DNA from 3 places in the Streptomyces sp. DSM 116795 genome. Region 1 is predicted to be linked to each of the others. Evidence: riboswitches for the same ligand, from Rfam matches in the RefSeq annotation. Region 1 holds a riboswitch; each other region holds the start of a gene.
The links. A riboswitch is a leader RNA that binds a small molecule or an ion and turns the genes downstream of it on or off. The one in region 1 is predicted to bind cobalamin.
Positions count from the first base shown of each region.

Region 1 (6,038 bases):
GAAGAACGCGCCCAGTTGACGGTTTCCCAGGCACTGCCCGTCCACATCGGCGGTCACGAGCGCCGAGATGAGGTCGTCGGCTGGGCGGCGCCGGCGCTCCCGCGCGAGCATGGCGATCATGACGTGCATACGGGCCAGGGCCCGCAGCCCCTTGCCCGGGATACGGAACTTCGCGCCGGCTCCCCGCCGTACGCCGATGTTCTCCGAGGCGTCGTTGAGCTGGGCGAGGATGCGCGGCCGGTGGCGCCGGGGGATGCCCATCATGTTGCACACCACCTCGAACGGCACCAGCGAGGCGACAGCGGTGACGAATTCGCGGGAGGGCTGCCGCACCGCGTCACCGACGACGGTGGCGACGACGTCCTCGATGTCCTTCTCGGTGCCGGCCAGCAGCCGCGGGCTGAACGCACGGGAGATGATCTTCCGCAGCTTGGCGTGGTCACGGCCGTCGAGGTTGACCATGGACTCCCCGAAGAGGGCCTTCACCCAGCGTGCGGGGTGCGGCGTGGTGACACCCGGCGCGCTCCCGAACACCGCCGCGTTGCGGCTCGCCTCCTGCACGTGCTCGTGCCGGACGAGGGCGTAGAAGCCGGGCTGCTGGCGCTTGCGCAGGGTGTGCTGCGGGTGTGCGAAGTACGTGGGCGCCTCCCGCTCGCGCAGCATGGCGAAGACCTGGTGCCGCTGTTCGTGCGGCAGTTGCCAGAACCGCGGGTCTGCGGGGTTGGCCTCCGGGGGCAGTCCGGCGTCCTCGGCGGCGGGTGCGGCCTGGGCTTGGGGTGCGGCCTGGCCTTCGAAGGCGGCCCGGGTTTCGGGAGCGGCCGCGGTTCCGGATGCTCCGGATGCCGGAGTGGACGCGGGCGCGGGGCGGGATGGCATGGTCATCTTCTCCAGTCGCTCGTGGAAGGGATCGCCCCGCCCGGTCTGCGCGCCGGCGGAGCGGCGAGTCTCCGGCAGCAGCTTGGAACCGGCGGGCCGCGACTCGGCGCGCGCCACACCGCCGGGACACGGACGGCGGACCGCCGCGCATGCGGCCGTTCCGGCCCGGAGCGGGGCCAACGGGCGCCCGTCCTGGCCGACTCGGGAGCGCCACGCCGCGGGCCCTCCTGCGGCCCGGTTACCCAAGTGCCCCTGCCCCGCCTGGGCCTGCGGCCGGGAGGCACGAGCCTCGAGGCCCGGGTCGGCACTGACCCACGCGCGGCGGCGGCCCCGTGGGAGGCGAGCGGTGAGGCGCTGTCGCCACCGGCGGCCCGGGACACCGCAAGGAGGCGGGAGCGGGCCCGGCCCGGCGTCCGGCCGGAGCGAGCGGCCCGGCCGGCGGCCACACCCGGCGTGAGCCGTGCCCACCCCCGCGTAAACCGGCGGGGAGCATGAGTTACCCCGCATCCCCGGCCTTTGCCGGTGCGCCACACACCCCCGTACGCTGGAAGAGCAGTCGGTTCGGCCTGTCCGCCAGGCAGGCACGTCGCAAGAGGGAATCCGGTGAGACTCCGGAACTGCCCCGCAGCGGTGAGTGGGAACGAACGCCGTCTTACGCACTGGGCCCGAGTGGGCCCGGGAAGCGACGGCCAGTAGGTGCCGGTCCGTGGAACACGGACGCGGCAGGCCCACGAGTCCGAAGACCTGCCACTGCCCGTGTACGACGGTCGTATGCGGCGATCTCGGTGACCTCGAGGGCGGGTCGGCGGTACAGGCGGACGGCACGCGGCGTGCGTGCGGCCGCCGCGTCGCCTCTCCTCCCTCGCCCGTGCATCAGGGTCACCGGCGAGACTCGCGAAGGAGAGTTGAGTGACACCGAAGTCCGCAGCCGCGGCAGCGAACGCATCTACGAGGTCCCTGGCCACGGTCCACGGATATCCGCGGCAGGGTCCCGGCCGTGAACTGAAGAAGGCCGTCGAGGGCTACTGGAAGGGCCGTGTCACCGCCGACGCCCTGCGGGAGACCGCAGCGGGGCTGCGCCAGGAGAACTGGCAGCAGCTCAGGGCCGCCGGCGTGCACGAGGTGCCCACCGGAGACTTCTCCCTCTACGACCATGTGCTGGACACCACCCTCATGGTCGGTGCCGTACCCGAACGGCACCGGGCCGCGCAGGCCGCCGACGCCCTTGACGGCTACTTCGCGATGGCGCGCGGCACTCAGGACGTCGCACCGCTGGAGATGACGAAGTGGTTCGACACCAACTACCACTACCTCGTACCGGAGTTGGGGCCGGACACCGTCTTCGGGGCGGACTCCTCGAAGCAGAAGGGCGAACTGGCCGAGGCCCTCGCGCAGGGCCATGACGCCAGGCCGGTCCTCGTCGGTCCCGTCACGTATCTGCTGCTCGCCAAGCCCGCGCCCGGCGTCGCCGCGGACTTCGAACCGCTGACCCTGCTGGACCGGCTGCTGCCCGTCTACGCCGAGGTGCTCGCCGACCTGCGCGCAGCCGGCGCCCGCTGGGTGCAGCTCGACGAGCCGGCGCTGGCCGCGGACCGTACCTCCGCGGAGCTGAACGCCGCCGCACGCGCCTACCGCGATCTGGGCGGACTGGCCGACCGGCCCGCACTGCTGGTGGCGTCCTACTTCGACCGTCTCGGGGAGGCCCTGCCCGTACTCGCCAAGGCACCCGTCGAGGGGCTGGCGATGGACTTCACGGGACCGGCCGCCGCCAATCTGGAGGATCTGGCGCGTGCGGGCGGACTGCCCGGCAAGCGGCTGGTCGCGGGGGTCGTGGACGGCCGCAACGTGTGGATCAACGACCTGAAGCGGTCGCTCTCCACGCTGGCGTCGCTGCTCGGATTCGCCGACCGCGTCGATGTCGCGCCGTCCTGCTCGCTGCTGCACGTACCGCTGAACGCCGCGGTCGAGCGGGACGTGGACCCGCAGGTGGCGCGCTGGCTCGCCTTCGCACGGCAGAAGGTGGAGGAGACCGTCGCCCTGGCGAAGGGCCTGAGCGAGGGCACCGACGTCATCGCGGGTCTGCTGCACGCCAACTCCTCGGCGCTCGCCTCCCGTTCGTCCGCCGCCCTCACCCGCGACCCGGCGGTACGGGCCCGTACCGCGGCCGTCACCGACGCCGACGGGCGCCGCGCTCAGTCCTACCCGGAGCGCGCCGCGGCACAGCGCACCCGGCTGGGTCTGCCGCTGCTCCCCACGACCACCATCGGCTCCTTCCCGCAGACCGGCGAACTGCGCACCGCACGGGCCGACTTGAGGGCCGGACGGCTCGACGCGGAGGGTTACGACAAGCGGATCGCCGCGGAGATCCGCGACGTACTGGCCTTCCAGGAGCAGGCCGGAGTGGACGTGCTGGTGCACGGCGAGCCCGAACGCAACGACATGGTGCAGTACTTCGCGGAGCAGCTGAACGGATACCTCGCCACGCAGCACGGCTGGGTGCAGTCCTACGGCACCCGCTACGTACGGCCGCCGATCCTCGCCGGCGACGTCTCACGTCCCGAGCCGATGACGGTGGGGTGGACGCGCTACGCCCAGTCGCAGACCTCACGCCCCGTCAAGGGCATGCTCACCGGCCCGGTCACCATGCTCGCGTGGTCGTTCGTACGGGACGACCAGCCGCAGGCGGAGACGGCACGCCAGGTCGCGCTGGCCCTGCGGGACGAGGTCGCCGACCTGGAGGCCGCCGGCACGGCCGTCATCCAGGTCGACGAGCCCGCTCTGCGCGAGACGCTGCCGCTGCGGGCCGACGGGCGCCCGCAGTACCTGGCGTGGGCGACGGAGTCCTTCCGGCTGGCCACCGGCGGCGTGCGTGCGGACACCCAGATCCACACGCACATGTGCTACGCGGAGTTCGGCGACATCGTCTCCGCCATCGCGGGTCTCGACGCCGACGTCATCAGCCTGGAGGCGGCCCGCTCGCACATGCAGGTCGCCGGCGAACTCGCCACGGCCGGCTACCCGAACGAAGTCGGCCCCGGTGTCTACGACATCCACTCCCCTCGGGTGCCCGACGCCGGTGAGGTTGCGTCGCTGCTGCGCAAGGGCCTCGGTGCGATCCCGGCGGAGCGGCTGTGGGTCAACCCGGACTGCGGTCTGAAGACCCGCGGCTGGCCGGAGGTGCGTCAGGCACTGGAGCACATGGTGGAGGCGGCACGGACCGTACGGACGGAGGTCGCGGCCCGCGGCTGAGGCGCCGGAGGGGCCCCGGCGGGGCTCCTCAGAGGCCGAACCGCCGCTGCCGGGCACCCTTCGCGGGTGCCCGGCAGCGGCGTTCGTGCGGCGTGGAGCGAGGTCGTCAGGTCATCAGTGTGCGGCGGGCGCCGCGGCGGACGGCGACTCCGCGCCCTTCTCGCCGCGTGCCGCCGACCCCAGAGCCCGCTCGGCGAGATGGCCGAACGTCAGCCCGAAGGCGGCCCACAGCACCAGGTGCACGGCGAGCGTCGAGACGCGGAACTCCCACAGCAGCAAGGCGGGGAAGTGGTCGGGAAGTTCACTGAGGGACGGGAGGAAGGCGTAGGCGAGCCCGACGGCGAACGCGAAGCCGGCTGCCGCCGCCACCGTCGCGTACCAGTTGCCCAGGCGCGGTGCCAGGCGCTTGCCGAGGATCGTCGCCGCGACGGCGAGCAGCACGCTCAGCAGCACCATCAGGAAGTACAGAGCCGTGCGCTTGTCGAGGCTCGCCGGGTCGCCCACGGACGGCGGGTTGGCCGGGTACTTCAGGAACGGCACCAGGTACAGGCAGACGAACGCGGCGCCCGCCAGCAGCAGTGCCGTCGCACGCGGACCGAAGCGGCCCACACGCCCCAGCGCGAAGCTGAAGGCGAGCGAGGCGATGCCGCCGATGGCCACGCCGTAGACCAGGACTGCGGTGGCGAGGCCCGCGGTGGACTGCATGCCGCGGCTGACGAGCGGTGCCTCGCCGCCGTGCTCGTGCGAATGCGCCTCCTCGTAGGCGATGGCCGCGTCGATGTGCGGCTCACCCAGGAAGGAGGCCGCAACCAGGGCGAACAGCCCGGCGACGAGACCGGCGAGCATGCCGCGTACAAGGAGGGTCCTCACAGTGGAGGAGTTCATCGTGCGCCTCCCCGCTCAGTGGCAGGGGAAGCCGAGAAGGTGGCGTCCGTCGTGGACCCACTCGTGCACGCCCATGCCGGAGATGAGGGACGTGGCCCCCTGCTCCGCGCCGACGAAGTACAGCAGGACGAGCATCAGCAGACCGAAGAAGAAAGCCCACGGAAGAATCGCCTTGACCGGCAGAGTCGCGGGAACGGCTGCGCCGGGGGCGGAAGTTGCGGAACTGGGCGGGGCGATGGACTGTGCCATGGCAGGACCTCCTGGTGGGAACTCGCGTCCCTGTCGGTGGAGCTCGTGACAGCACAGCGGGTCTGGCTCGCCCCCGCCCGTACGCTGCGCACGGCAGCGGACCGGAAGGGGCATACAGTGGCGCGACCGCGCCGGAATCTCACCGGCTTCCGCCCTGCCGTCGTCGATCGATACGACCGGAAGGTACCCCGACACCACCTGCCCGGCCAAGGCCGCACAACCCGGGCATCGGGGCGCCACGTGATCAACTCCCGTGCGGAGAGCCGCCGTTCACGGGGGAGGAGAGGCCGATGACCACGCGAGTGACTTTGATCTCGCCTGCCCGCAGCGAGTCGTCCGAGGAGTTCCGTTTCGACGACGGGCGTCCGCTGAGCGCCGCGGGGCTGCGGTCAGTGCGGGAGGCGCGGACGGCGGCCGGTGCGCTGCTGACTGCCGCCGGGCGCACAGCCGTCTCGCCGTCGCCGCGCTGTGCGCAGACCGCCGAAGGGCTCGGGCTCGGTATCGACGGCGTCGCCGCCGGACCGGTCGACGAGCGGTTGTCCGGCTGTGCGATGGGCCGCTGGCGCGGTCTGACGCTGGAGGAGGTGAGTGCCGCCGAACCGGAGGGCGTGGCGCGGTGGCTCTCCGATCCGGCCGGCGCTCCGCACGGCGGGGAGTCCGTCGAGCAGTTCTGTGCCCGGGCGGGCGAGTGGCTGACGGAACTGGCCGAATTTCACGGGCGGTTGCTGGCCGTCGTGGAACCCGACGTCGTGCGCGCCCTGGTGGTGCACGCCCTGGGC
Region 1 covers NZ_CM147707.1:5,748,197-5,754,234, forward strand. The annotation lists gene ACSMXX_RS24770 (cytochrome P450) at 1-876, opposite strand, end outside; cobalamin riboswitch at 1,416-1,642, shown strand; gene metE (5-methyltetrahydropteroyltriglutamate--homocysteine S-methyltransferase) at 1,786-4,125, shown strand; gene ACSMXX_RS24780 (CbtA family protein) at 4,240-5,010, opposite strand; gene ACSMXX_RS24785 (CbtB domain-containing protein) at 5,026-5,259, opposite strand; gene ACSMXX_RS24790 (histidine phosphatase family protein) at 5,550-6,038, shown strand, end outside.

Region 2 (6,038 bases), 410 kb from region 1:
GGTCCGCGTTCCACATCGCCGCGTGCGGAGCGCTGGGAACCGTGTGCAGAGTTACGAACTCCTCACGGGCAGCGGCCAGTTCCTTCGAACGCTGCCAAGAGGCGACGGTGTCGTCCGGTCCGTGCAGCAGCAGCGCCGGAACGTCCAGCGCGGCAGGGTCCGCGACCTGCCGGAGACGTTCCTGCTCCACGTGTGCACGCCCCTGCGCCGCCCGTACGGCCAGCGGCAGCAGCGCACGCGGAGTGCGGCGTGAGGCCGCCAGCGCACGCACGGTGGCCCACCAGTCCAGTACGGGCGAGTCGAGCACGAGGCCGGCGATCCTTCCGGCGCCACCGGCGCCCGAGCCGGAGCGGCGGCCGCCCAGCTCCTCCGCCGCGCGCAGCGCCATCGACGCGCCGCTGGACCAGCCGTGCAGGACGACTCGCGTGGCGCCGTTGCGCACCGCGTACTCGACCGCCGCCTCCGCATCGCGCCACTCCGTCCCGCCGAGGTGGCGTACGCCGTCGGGCGGGGGCGGTGCCCCGGCGTCGCCGCGGTAGGCGAGCCCGAGCACCGGGAGCTTCAGGTCCGCGTAGAAGGGGAGCAGGGGCAGGGCCTGTGCGGTGGTGGCGCCGAGGCCGTGCAGCGTGATGATCCAGGTGTCGCGCTCGCCGGGCATGAACCAGGCGGGCAGCGGGCCGTGTTCACCAGGCACCTCGACCGCGGCACGGGCGGCGGCGCTGCCGGCGAAGACCCCTTTGCGGTCCGTGCCGTGCACGCCGTGCATGCCGTCCGTTCCTTCCGTACCGGGCCCGCCGTCCGCACCGTCCTTGTCCTGGCCGGGGTCGTCCGCGCACACCTGCGGCGTGAACCACACCTTCGTGCCGGGCCTCAGTTCACCGTGCCCGACCCACTCCAGGCGGCGTACGACGGTGTCGGCGGGCGCCTTCGCGGGCTCGCCGTCCAGGACGGGGCCGACGACGGCGTGGCAGTCTCGCCCGACGAGCCCGTAGACGCCGGGGAGCTGCGCGGTCAGGGAGCGGGTGAGGGAGATCTGCCCGTCTTCGACGGTGTGCACGGTCAGCGGAGGCCCACCGAACCCCGCGGGCAGCTGCCCGCGCCCCGGCGACGACCCCGGACGAGCGGGCCGCAGGGCCGCGTCGGCGGCGTACCGTCCGGCGGCGACAGCCGCGGCACCGGCGGCCGTCACGGAGGTGGCGGCGAGGGCCGCGGTTCGCAGACGCATCCCGCCAGTGTCGGGGACGGAGCGACCGCCGGGCCAGTAGGAGGTGCCGCCCGGGTGTGCGAGACCCCGGCCGAGGCGCGGCCGAGGCGGCGGGCAGGGTGCCGGCGGGGTGGCCGGCGAATCGGGCGCGCCCCGGGCTCACTCCGGAGCGCGCCGCTGGCCGTACCCCTTCAACTTCTCCTTCACGCGGTCGAGTTCACCGTCCGGAATGAGCGAAGGCGTACGCCCGGGCAGCGACGAGGCCGCCAGCCAGACGCGGCACATCCACTCCAGCTGCGCGGTGCGGTCGTACGCCTGGGCCAGGTCGTCGCCGAAGGCGATCGTGCCGTGGTTCTGCAGCAGACAGGCGCTGCGCCCGGCGAGGGCGGCGAGCATGTGCCCGGCGAGTTCGTCGCTGCCGTAGGTGGCGTACGGCGCGACACGTACGGGGCCGCCGAGCTCGGCCGTCATGTAGTGCACGGCGGGAAGTTCACTGACGAGGGTGGACACGGCGGTGGCGTGCACGGCGTGTGTGTGCACGACCGCACCGGCGGAGGTGTGCCGGTAGACGGCCAGATGCATGGGGAGTTCGCTGGTCGGCGACAGGCTCCCGGCGGTGCGCCGCCCTTCGAGGTCCACCGCGCACAGGTCGTCGTCGTGAAGACGCTCGTACGGGACGCCGCTCGGGGTGACGAGCACCGTGTCCCTCACCCGCACGGAGACGTTGCCGGAGGTGCCCACGACGAGCCCCCCGTCGTTCGTACGGCGCGCGGTGTCCACCAACTCCCGCCAGGCGCTGAGCATTTCAGCCGATCCCACAGTCTTCTGCCTCCATCTCCCACGAACTTTCTGTGCCCCGTGCGGAGCCGCACGGGGGCGGCTGGAGAGGGCGAAGACGCGCACGGGACAGGGGGTGACGCCGCTCACAGTTGTCGTCGCGGGGTGACATCCGTATGCCCGCCGCAGTTCACCTTCCGTTCACTCACCATCCTTACGTTCACGTGGACATCAACCTTCGAGCTGATTGCGTCTGGGTGAATGGAACACATCACGCTTCTCATCGGGATCGTGATCGTCACGGCCTTGGTGTTCGACTTTACGAACGGCTTTCACGACACGGCCAACGCCATGGCCACCACCATCTCCACCGGGGCGCTCAAGCCCAAGACCGCGGTGGCGATGTCGGCGGTCCTCAACCTCGCCGGAGCCTTTCTCTCCATCGAGGTCGCCAAGACCATCTCATCGGGAATCATCGACGAAGGCTCCGGAATCCAGCCTGAAGTGATCTTCGCCGGGCTGGTCGGAGCGATCATCTGGAACCTGCTGACCTGGCTCGCCGGGCTCCCCTCCAGCTCCTCGCACGCGCTGATGGGAGGCCTTCTCGGGGCCACCGTCGCCTCGGTCGGCCTCGGCGCCGTCAACGGCGGCACCGTTGTGATGAAGGTGCTCATCCCGGCCATCGCGGCCCCGCTCGTCGCGGGCCTCGCCGCGCTGTTCGCGACGCGGCTGACCTACCGTGCCGCCCGCAACGCCGACGAGCAGCAGACCGCCAAGGGCTACCGGGCGGGGCAGATCACCTCCGCCGCCCTGGTCTCCCTGGCGCACGGAACCAACGACGCGCAGAAGACCATGGGCGTCATCACCCTGGCCCTGATCACGGGCGGCGTGATCGCCCCCGAGGCGGACCCGCCGATGTGGGTCATCGTCTCGGCCGGCCTGGCCATAGCGCTGGGTACGTATCTCGGCGGCTGGCGGATCATCCGCACCATGGGCAACGGCATCACCGACATCAAGCCCCCGCAGGGATTCGCCGCGCAGACCTCCGCCGCGGTCACGATCCTCGCCTCCTCCCACATCGGCTTCTCGCTCTCGACCACTCACGTGTGCTCCGGTGCCGTCATGGGCTCCGGCGTGGGCCGCAAGGGCGGCGTCGTGCGCTGGTCGACGGCGGCCCGCATGGTGGCGGGCTGGGGTCTGACCCTTCCGGCGGCCGGGCTCGTCGCCGCGGGTGCGGCGCTGCTGGCGCGGCAGGGCGACTGGGGCGTCACCACGGTCGCGGTGCTCGCACTGGCGATGAGCGGCGGCATCTGGGTGCTCTCGCGCCGCCAGCCCGTCGACCACACCAACGTCAACGACGTCTCGCTGCCCGGGACTTCCGGGCCGGAGCCCGCCGGCGTCGTCACGGCCGCGCTGCGCAGCGTCGCGCCGCCGCCCGTAGCGGCGGCGGCAGCGGCGCACAACCGTGCGGACGGCAACGGCGGTCCGCACGCCACACCGGAGGACGCCGCCGTGCCGGTCCAGCCCGCGGAGGCGGACGCGGAGGCCGAGCGCCGACGAACCGCCTCCACACTCGGCTAGCCCGGCCGGCCCCGCTCGCTCCGCAGACCTCCGCAACCACACAGCAGACAGGGAAACGCTATGGACATCGACTGGGCAGCGCTCGGCCAGGTATTCGGCGTCAGCCTCGTGGCCACGGTCGCCCTGGTGGGCGTGTTCACACTCGGCATCGTGGGTGCCTCCGCCGGCAAGACCCAGAGCGCACAGGGCGGCGGCTCCTCCGTGCTGGCCCGCACCGGCGCGTACGCCTGCTTCGCACTGTGCGCCGCGGCCGTCGCGTACGGCATCTACATCATCACCGCGCCCTGAACAGCGCTGTAACGGCGGGCTCCTGAGGGCGGCCGCCGGGGCGAGGGGGTGCCTGACAAATAGCGTCGTCCTCCCCCTGGGCCTTCGGCCCGGGAGGTACCCCCAGCAGGGCGGGGTCCGCGGTGGCTGGTGCGTGCGATCGCAAGGCGGAGGGAGGAGAGCGCAGCGGGCTGCGCCGACGACTGACAACGCAGCGAGCGTGCGTGCAAGCCGCCGCGGAGCAGACGGGATTTGGCAGACACCCCCTCGGGGGTACGGAGCGCGCTGCTCCGTACCCCCTTCGTCATGTCCCGGTGCACCTGCCCGTGTGTCTGCTCACACTCTCCCGTCGCAGGTCAGCGGCGAGTTGACGCCCTTCCCGGTACGTGGTGGACTGCCGAATGCCCAACGGCGGCAGGAGAGGAAGCCGGTGCGAGTCCGGCGCGGTCCCGCCACTGTCACCGGGGAGCGCACCCCCAACCGACGGCCACGGCCCATATGTTCGACGGGCTGGAAGGCCGGGGGACGCAGCGATCCGGGAGCCAGGAGACTTTCACCGCCGGCACGTCGAACCAGGGCGCGGACCCTGAGTGAGGACTCCGTCATGCGTGGCTTGCCAGCCTCTCCCACACCTGTGTCCGCTCCCGTTCACGTCACGGCCCGTGCATTCGCCCGCGCCCGCGGCATCCCCCGGCACCGCGGCCGGCTGCCCGGCGCCGCCGCGCTGCTTCTCCGAGGCACGACGACGGCACGCTGACGGTGCGGGCCCATCGCACCCACCTGTTCGGCGCGGCCCTCGGTCATCTGGGCGATCTGCTGCTGGGCGACCCGCGCCGCGGGCACCCGGTGGCCGCCTTCGGCCGGGCCGCCGCCGCTGCCGAGCGCGTCCTGTGGCGGGATCACCGCGGTGCGGGCGCGCTGCACACCGCACTGTGCGTCGCGGGCGCCGTCACGGCCGTCACAGCGCTCTCGCGCACCGCACGCGCCCTCGCCGGGGCGGGCGGCGCCGCGCTCGCCGACGCGGCGGTGACCTGGACGGTGCTGGGCGGCACCGGGCTGCGGCAGGAGGCGCTGGCCGTGGCCGCGGCCCTGCACGCGGACGATGTGGAGGGCGCACGGCGGCTGTTGCCGAATCTGTGCGGACGCGATCCCCAGGCTCTCGACGCGGACGCCATCGCGCGTGCCGTCGTGGAGTCGGTCGCGGAGAACACCTCGGACGCCGTCGTCGGCGCCCTGGTGTGGGGGGCGGCCGCCGGGGCGCCGGGGATGGCAGCCTTCCGCGCCGTCAACACCCTCGACGCCATGGTCGGTCACCGCTCGCCCCGCCATCTGCACTTCGGCTGGGCGGCGGCCCGACTGGACGATGCCGCCGGCTGGCCCGGTGCGCGGCTCACTGCCGCACTCGCCGCGCTCGCCGGGCCTTCGCCGCGCGGGGCTCTGCGTGCGTGGTGCGCCGACGCAGGCCGCCATCCCAGCCCCAACGCGGGCCCGGTGGAAGCCGCGTTCGCCGGGGCGCTGGGCGTACGGCTGGGCGGCACCCTCAGCTACGGGGGACGCACCGAGCACCGCCCGGTGCTCAACTCCCAAGGGCGCACCGTACGTACGGGAGACATCGCCGAAGCGGTGCGGCTCTCGCGGCGCGTCGGCGCGCTGGCACTGCTGGTCACGTCGGCCGGCGGCGCGCTGCGGGCCGGCCGCCGGGCGGAAAGGGGTAGCCGGTGACGCCCACGGGAACGCACGGCGAGCGACGCGGCCGCCCCCCGGGCAGGTTCGCGGACGGAACGGGCGGCGGGCTGCTCGTCGCCGGCACCACCTCCGACGCGGGCAAGAGCGTGGTGACCGCGGGGATCTGCCGGTGGCTGACGCGCAAGGGCCTGAAGGTCGCGCCGTTCAAGGCGCAGAACATGTCGCTCAACTCGTACGTGACGCTGGACGGCGCCGAGATCGGCAGGGCACAGGCCATGCAGGCGGCCGCCGCGCGCACCGAACCGACCGCCCTGATGAACCCGGTGCTCCTCAAGCCGGGCAGCGACAGCAGCAGCCAAGTGGTGCTGCTGGGCAGGGCGGTCGGTGAGATGAGCGCCGGCGGCTACCACTCCGGCAAGCAGGAACGTCTGCTGGGCACGGTCGCCGACTGTCTCGCCGAGCTCCGGCGCACACACGACGCGGTGATCTGCGAGGGCGCAGGCAGTCCCGCGGAGATCAATCT
Region 2 covers NZ_CM147707.1:6,153,381-6,159,418, reverse strand. The annotation lists gene ACSMXX_RS26525 (alpha/beta hydrolase) at 1-1,225, opposite strand, end outside; gene ACSMXX_RS26520 (class II aldolase/adducin family protein) at 1,364-2,008, opposite strand; gene ACSMXX_RS26515 (anion permease) at 2,243-3,562, shown strand; gene ACSMXX_RS26510 (hypothetical protein) at 3,623-3,850, shown strand; cobalamin riboswitch at 4,203-4,401, shown strand; gene ACSMXX_RS26505 (cobalamin biosynthesis protein) at 4,589-5,551, shown strand; gene ACSMXX_RS26500 (cobyric acid synthase) at 5,623-6,038, shown strand, end outside.
Region 2: another riboswitch for cobalamin. It lies ahead of ACSMXX_RS26505 (cobalamin biosynthesis protein); the one in region 1 lies ahead of metE (5-methyltetrahydropteroyltriglutamate--homocysteine S-methyltransferase).

Region 3 (6,038 bases), 3.4 Mb from region 1:
GCTGGTGGCCGTCGGCGCGGGTGTCGGGGCCGGTGACGGCGATGGTGAGGGCTCCGGCGGTGCGGGCGCCACGAGCGGCTCAGGGGCGCGTGAGAGCTCATGACAGCGGTGGCGGGACGCCTGATGCGCGGCGCACGCTGGGTGCGCTGGTACATGCGCGAGCTGACCGACGAGAGCGCCTACGACCGGTACGTGGCGCATCTGCGCGAGCACGATCCCACGGCGCGGGTGCCGAGCCGCCGGGAGTTCGAGCGGGAGCGCACCGACGCGCGCGAGTGCGATCCCCGCGGCGGCTTCCGCTGCTGCTGAGGTGTGCGGGAGTCACTGACGTACGTGAGAGGGCTGTCCGTCCTGGCGAGGACGGGCAGCCCTCCGCGTTGTCAGTGGGGCAAGGCATGCTCGTTCCATGGACATCACGATCAGACCGGCGCGGGACGAGGAGCTGGACGGCGTCGGCGAGCTGACGGCACAGGCGTATCTCGAGGACGGACTGCTGACGTTCGGTGCGGACGATCCGTACCTGACGGAGCTGCGTGCGGCGCGGCGCCGCGCAGAGCACACGGAGATCCTGGTCGCCGTCGACACCGCCTCGGATTCCGTGCTCGGCGCGGTCTCATTCGTCGGTGACGGCGGGGAGTACGCGGACATCGCGGGGCCCGGCGAGGGCGAGTTCAGGATGCTCGCCGTACGGCCGGAGGGGCGCGGGCGCGGAGCGGGCGAGGCCCTCGTGCGCGCGTGCATGGACAGGGCGCGTGAGCGTCGCCTGAGACGGCTCGTGCTCTGCAGCCATGAGGGGATGTCGGCGGCCCACCGGCTGTACGGGCGGCTGGGGTTCGTCCCGGTGCCCGAGCAGGACTGGGAGCCGTATCCCGGCCTGTGGCTGCACGCGTTCGCTCTCGAACTGTGAACTGCGACTCACCCGGCACAAGATGTGGGGGCGAGTGGCGCAACTCGCTACTAGATGTATGCTCGTGCTCGCTGCCGCGCAGGGGAATCCGGTGCGAATCCGGAACTGTCCCGCAACGGTGTGCGATGTGCTGCTCTGTGCCGCAGGCCCGTCCTCTTCCGGGTGAGCCGCGCTGAGCGGTCGTCGCGAGTCCGAGTGCCTGCCGGCCGTGTCGAAAGACGTCCGGGTCCCGAGGGTTGGGCCGGTGGACGCCGCAAGGTCTGCCGCTTCGCCGATGCGGCATGCCCCTCGCGCGCCCGCCAAGTGCGCTCCCCGGTGAGCCGGTGACCTGAACCGAGCGAGGGAGAGCACATCCCGTGACCATCGCATCCGTGACCGTGACCGGGGCCGCAACCGGGACCGCAACCGGGACCGGGGACGCACCCGCGTCCGTACCGGCATCGGCCTACGTACCGGCGTCCGCGTCCGGCTCCTCACCGGCGCCACCGGACCGGGACGGCGCACTGTCGCGCGTCCTGACCGAGCTGACCGAGCTGACCGCCGATCTGCCCGGCACCGAAGCCGGCCGGGTCGCCACGGCGGTGCTCCGCGGACGCCGGCAGGGCGCCGGCGAGGCCGAGTTGCGGGCGCTCGCCGCGGAGGAGGCCGCCGGGCTGATCGGCGAGGAGCCCGCATACTCACAGCTGGCGGCGCGGCTGCTCACCCTCGCGATCCGCGACGAGGCCCGCGGCCAGGGCGCCGTGTCCTTCTCATCCTCCGTCGCGACCGGGCACCGCGAGGGTCTCATCGCCGACCGCACGGCCGAGTTCGTACGGGCGCACGCGCAGCGGCTGGACGCGCTGGTGGATGCGGCGATCGCAGACGGAGCGGACGACCGCTTCGGCTACTTCGGGCTCCGCACGGTGCACTCGCGCTACCTGCTGCGGCATCCCACGACCCGGCAGGTGATCGAGACGCCCCAGCACTTCCTGCTGCGCGTCGCGTGCGGACTCGCGGCGGACGCTTCGGCGGAGGCGGCCGAGGAGGTCGCCGAGCTGTACGGGCTGACGAGCTCGCTCGCGTATCTGCCCTCCTCCCCCACGCTCTTCAACTCCGGTACGCGGCACGCCCAGATGTCGTCCTGCTATCTGCTGGACTCGCCGCAGGACGACCTGGACTCGATCTACGACCGCTACAAGCAGGTGGCACGGCTCTCCAAGCACGCGGGCGGCATCGGCCTGCCCTACTCCCGTATCCGCGCCCGCGGTTCGCTGATCCGCGGCACCAACGGCCACTCCGGCGGCATCGTGCCGTTCCTGCGCACCCTGGACTCCTCGGTCGCCGCCGTGAACCAGGGCGGCCGGCGCAAGGGCGCAGCCTGCGTCTACCTGGAGACCTGGCACGCGGACATCGAGGAGTTCCTCGAACTGCGGGACAACACCGGCGAGGAGGCGCGGCGCACGCACAACCTCAACCTCGCGCACTGGATTCCGGACGAGTTCATGCGGCGCGTGGAGGCCGACGCCGGCTGGTCGCTCTTCTCCCCGGTCGACGTGCCGCAGCTCGCGGACCTGTGGGGCGAGGAGTTCGACGCCGCCTACCGCCGGGCGGAGGCCGAGGGCCGCGCGGTGCGGCAGGTGCCGGCCCGCCAGCTGTACGCGCGCATGATGCGCACCCTCGCGCAGACGGGGAACGGCTGGATGACCTTCAAGGACACTTCTAACCGCACCGCCAACCAGACCGCGGAACCCGGCCGTATCGTGCACTCCTCGAACCTGTGCACGGAGATCCTCGAGGTCACCGACGACGGCGAGACGGCCGTCTGCAACCTGGGATCGGTCAACCTCGCCGCCCACCTGACCGAGGCCGGGGACGGGATGGACTGGGAGCGCCTGGACGCCACAGTCCGTACGGCCGTGACGTTCCTCGACCGGGTCGTCGACATCAACTTCTATCCGACGGAGCAGGCGGAGCGGTCCAACTCCCGCTGGCGTCCGGTCGGTCTGGGCGTCATGGGCCTGCAGGACGCTTTCTTCCGCATGCGGCTGCCCTTCGACTCCGCGGCGGCGCGGGAGCTGTCCACCCGCATCTCCGAACGGATCATGCTCGCCGCGTACGAGACCAGTGCTTACCTCGCCGAGCGGCACGGTCCGCTGCCGGCCTGGGAGGAGACTCGTACGGCGCGCGGCGTGCTGCATCCCGACCACTACCCGCAGGCCGGACGGACCTGGCCCGAGCGCTGGTCGGAGCTGCGCGCCCGCATCGCCCGCACGGGCATGCGGAACTCGCTGCTCCTCGCCGTCGCACCGACCGCGACCATCGCGGCGATCGCCGGGGTGTACGAATGCATCGAGCCGCAGGTCTCCAACCTCTTCAAGCGGGAGACGCTGAGCGGCGAGTTCCTGCAGGTGAACGCCTATCTCGTAGCGGAGTTGAAGCGGCTGGGGATGTGGGACGAGCGCACCCGTGAGGAGCTCCGCGAGACGAGCGGCTCGGTGCAGGAGCTGGCGCGGGTCCCGGAGGACGTCCGCCGGCTCTTCCGCACGGCCTGGGAGCTGCCGCAGCGCTCCCTGATCGACATGGCCGCCGCCCGCACCCCGTACCTGGACCAGAGCCAGTCGCTGAACCTGTTCATGGCGGCGCCCACGATCGGCAAGCTCAGCTCGATGTACGCCTATGCCTGGAAGAGCGGCATCAAGACCACGTACTACCTGCGTTCGCGACCCGCGACACGGATCGCCCGCGCGGCGGGCGGGACGAGCGGCGACGTGGGCGACACCGGGGAGGACGGTGGTGGCGACGGCCGCAACGGCGGCACGCAGGCCCTGCCGTCCGCCGCCACCGCCACGGCCTCCGACACCGCCACCGCCACCGCCGCCGCCGCCGACGCCGACGCCGACGCAGCCGACGCCGACGCAGCCGGCGACGGCGAAGCCGCCTGCTCCCTGGAGAACCCCGAGACCTGCGAGGCATGCCAGTAATGACCAGCGCCAAGACCACCGCCGGCGGTCCCGCCGGGAATCTGCTCGACCCGGGCTTCGAGCTGACGCTGCGCCCGATGCGCTACCCCGGCTTCTACGACCGGTACCGCGACGCGATCAAGAACACCTGGACCGTGGAGGAGGTCGACCTCCACTCCGACATCGACGACCTCGCCAAGCTCACACCCGGCGAACAGCACATGATCAGCCGTCTCGTCGCGTTCTTCGCGACCGGTGACTCGATCGTGGCGAACAATCTCGTGCTCTCCCTCTACAAGCACATCAACTCCCCCGAGGCGCGCCTGTATCTGTCGCGGCAGCTCTTCGAGGAGGCAGTGCACGTCCAGTTCTATCTGACGCTGCTGGACACCTATCTGCCCGATGTGGACGAGCGCGCGGAGGCCTTCGCCGCGGTCGAGAACATCCCGTCCATCAGGGAGAAGGCGCAGTTCTGCTTCCGCTGGATGGCGGCGATGGAGGAGGGCGAGGGCAGCCGGCCGACCGACCGGCTGGAGAGCCGCGCCGACAGGCGGCGCTTCCTGCTCAACCTCATCTGCTTCGCGGCCTGCATCGAAGGGCTCTTCTTCTACGGCGCGTTCGCATACGTCTACTGGTTCCGCTCCCGCGGGCTGCTGCACGGGCTGGCCACCGGCACCAACTGGGTCTTCCGTGACGAGTCGATGCACATGTCCTTCGCCTTCGACGTCGTGGACACCGTCCGCGAGGAGGAACCCGAACTCTTCGACGCGGAGCTGGAGAAGGAGGTCACGGAGATGCTGGAGGAGGCCGTCGAGGCGGAACTGCAGTTCGCCCGCGATCTGTGCGGCGAGGGCATGCCCGGGATGAACACCGAGTCGATGGAGCAGTATCTGCGGGCGGTCGCCGACCAGCGTCTCGTCCGGCTGGGTTTCCCCGCCCGCTACGGTGCCCGCAACCCGTTCTCCTTCATGGAGCTGCAGAACGTGCAGGAACTGACCAACTTCTTCGAACGCCGCTCTTCGGCGTACCAGGTCGCCGTCGAGGGCTCGGTCGCGTTCGACGACGACTTCTGACGCCGTTCCGGTCCGACTGCACGAGGCGCGGGAAGGGGGCCGCGCTGCCCGGCGCGGCCCCCTCGTTCACCCCACGTGTGGTCTCGTACTGACTGTTGTCAGCCCTTGCCGCCGTCCAGGCAGCCGCCGCAGTTGTGGAACGTGACGTCCCAGTGGTTGCTCTCGTCGAAGTAGATGTTCCCCGAGCCGGACTTCCACTTGTTTCCACCGATGGAGGTGAAGGTGTTCTTGACGTAGCTGCTCAGGCAGCCCGTCATCGCGAAGTCCAGCTTGTAGCCGTTCCAGTGGCTGAACTCGCCGCTGGCGTGGCCCGTTTCGGTCCCGCCGGTGACGGTCAGGTCGCACTTGCTGGCGCCCTTGAGCGTGATGGCGCCGTCGATCGACTCCGAGTTGACCTGCTCGAGCGACGTGCAGCTGGGGTTGTTGCGGTCGGAGCAGCCGCCGCTGGAGCGGATGCCGATGCCCGCGTCGCTGAGCTTCTTCGCCGCCGCGGAGTGGCTCATCTTCGCGAGCGCGCCCGTGTCCTTCGGCTCGGCGGTCGTCGTCGCCTCCGCCACGTACGCGGTGGAGAAGATCGCGAGTGCCATCGCCGAACCGCCGACTGCCGCGCGCAGAGCGATCTTTCTGTTCATGGGGGGGTTGGTTCCTTCCTGGAATGAAGCAGGCGTTGGTAGTTCGTGGGAATTCAGAGGTGACGCCGCAGTCCGGGGCGTCCCAGTACTTGCTGGAGCGGTGGTCCACGTGCGTGTGGTCGTCGTGGCCCGGGAAGCCCGGCCCGAGAATGCCGTGGAAGCCGCGGTTGCGCGCCTCCTTGGCGAGTGTGCAGAGCGAGTGCGGTCCGGCGCCGAGGTCGGCCGAGTCACCGAAGAGATGACGGCTCGAAGGAGCCCCGCCCACGTCGTCGTTGCACGCCTTGGACCGGAAGCCGCTGGTGACCCTGATCGACTCGTCGCCGAGGGCGTGCCGCATGGCCTCCAGCTTCCACATCGTGCGCAGCGCGTTGGACTTGGCCTCCGCGGCGCTGACGGCTCCGCCGCTCCAGTCCGAGTTGCAGTTGTTCAGCTCTGCGAATGAGAAGTGGGCCGGCGAACAGTCGTCGTCCTGCAGCTCGTAGATCTT
Region 3 covers NZ_CM147707.1:2,301,407-2,307,444, forward strand. The annotation lists gene ACSMXX_RS09660 (carbon starvation CstA family protein) at 1-103, shown strand, start outside; gene ACSMXX_RS09665 (YbdD/YjiX family protein) at 100-309, shown strand; gene ACSMXX_RS09670 (GNAT family N-acetyltransferase) at 407-907, shown strand; cobalamin riboswitch at 943-1,077, shown strand; gene ACSMXX_RS09675 (ribonucleoside-diphosphate reductase subunit alpha) at 1,411-3,867, shown strand; gene ACSMXX_RS09680 (ribonucleotide-diphosphate reductase subunit beta) at 3,858-4,919, shown strand; gene ACSMXX_RS09685 (hypothetical protein) at 5,018-5,551, opposite strand; partial or broken gene ACSMXX_RS09690 (D-Ala-D-Ala carboxypeptidase family metallohydrolase) at 5,613-6,038, opposite strand, start outside.
Region 3: another riboswitch for cobalamin. It lies ahead of ACSMXX_RS09675 (ribonucleoside-diphosphate reductase subunit alpha); the one in region 1 lies ahead of metE (5-methyltetrahydropteroyltriglutamate--homocysteine S-methyltransferase).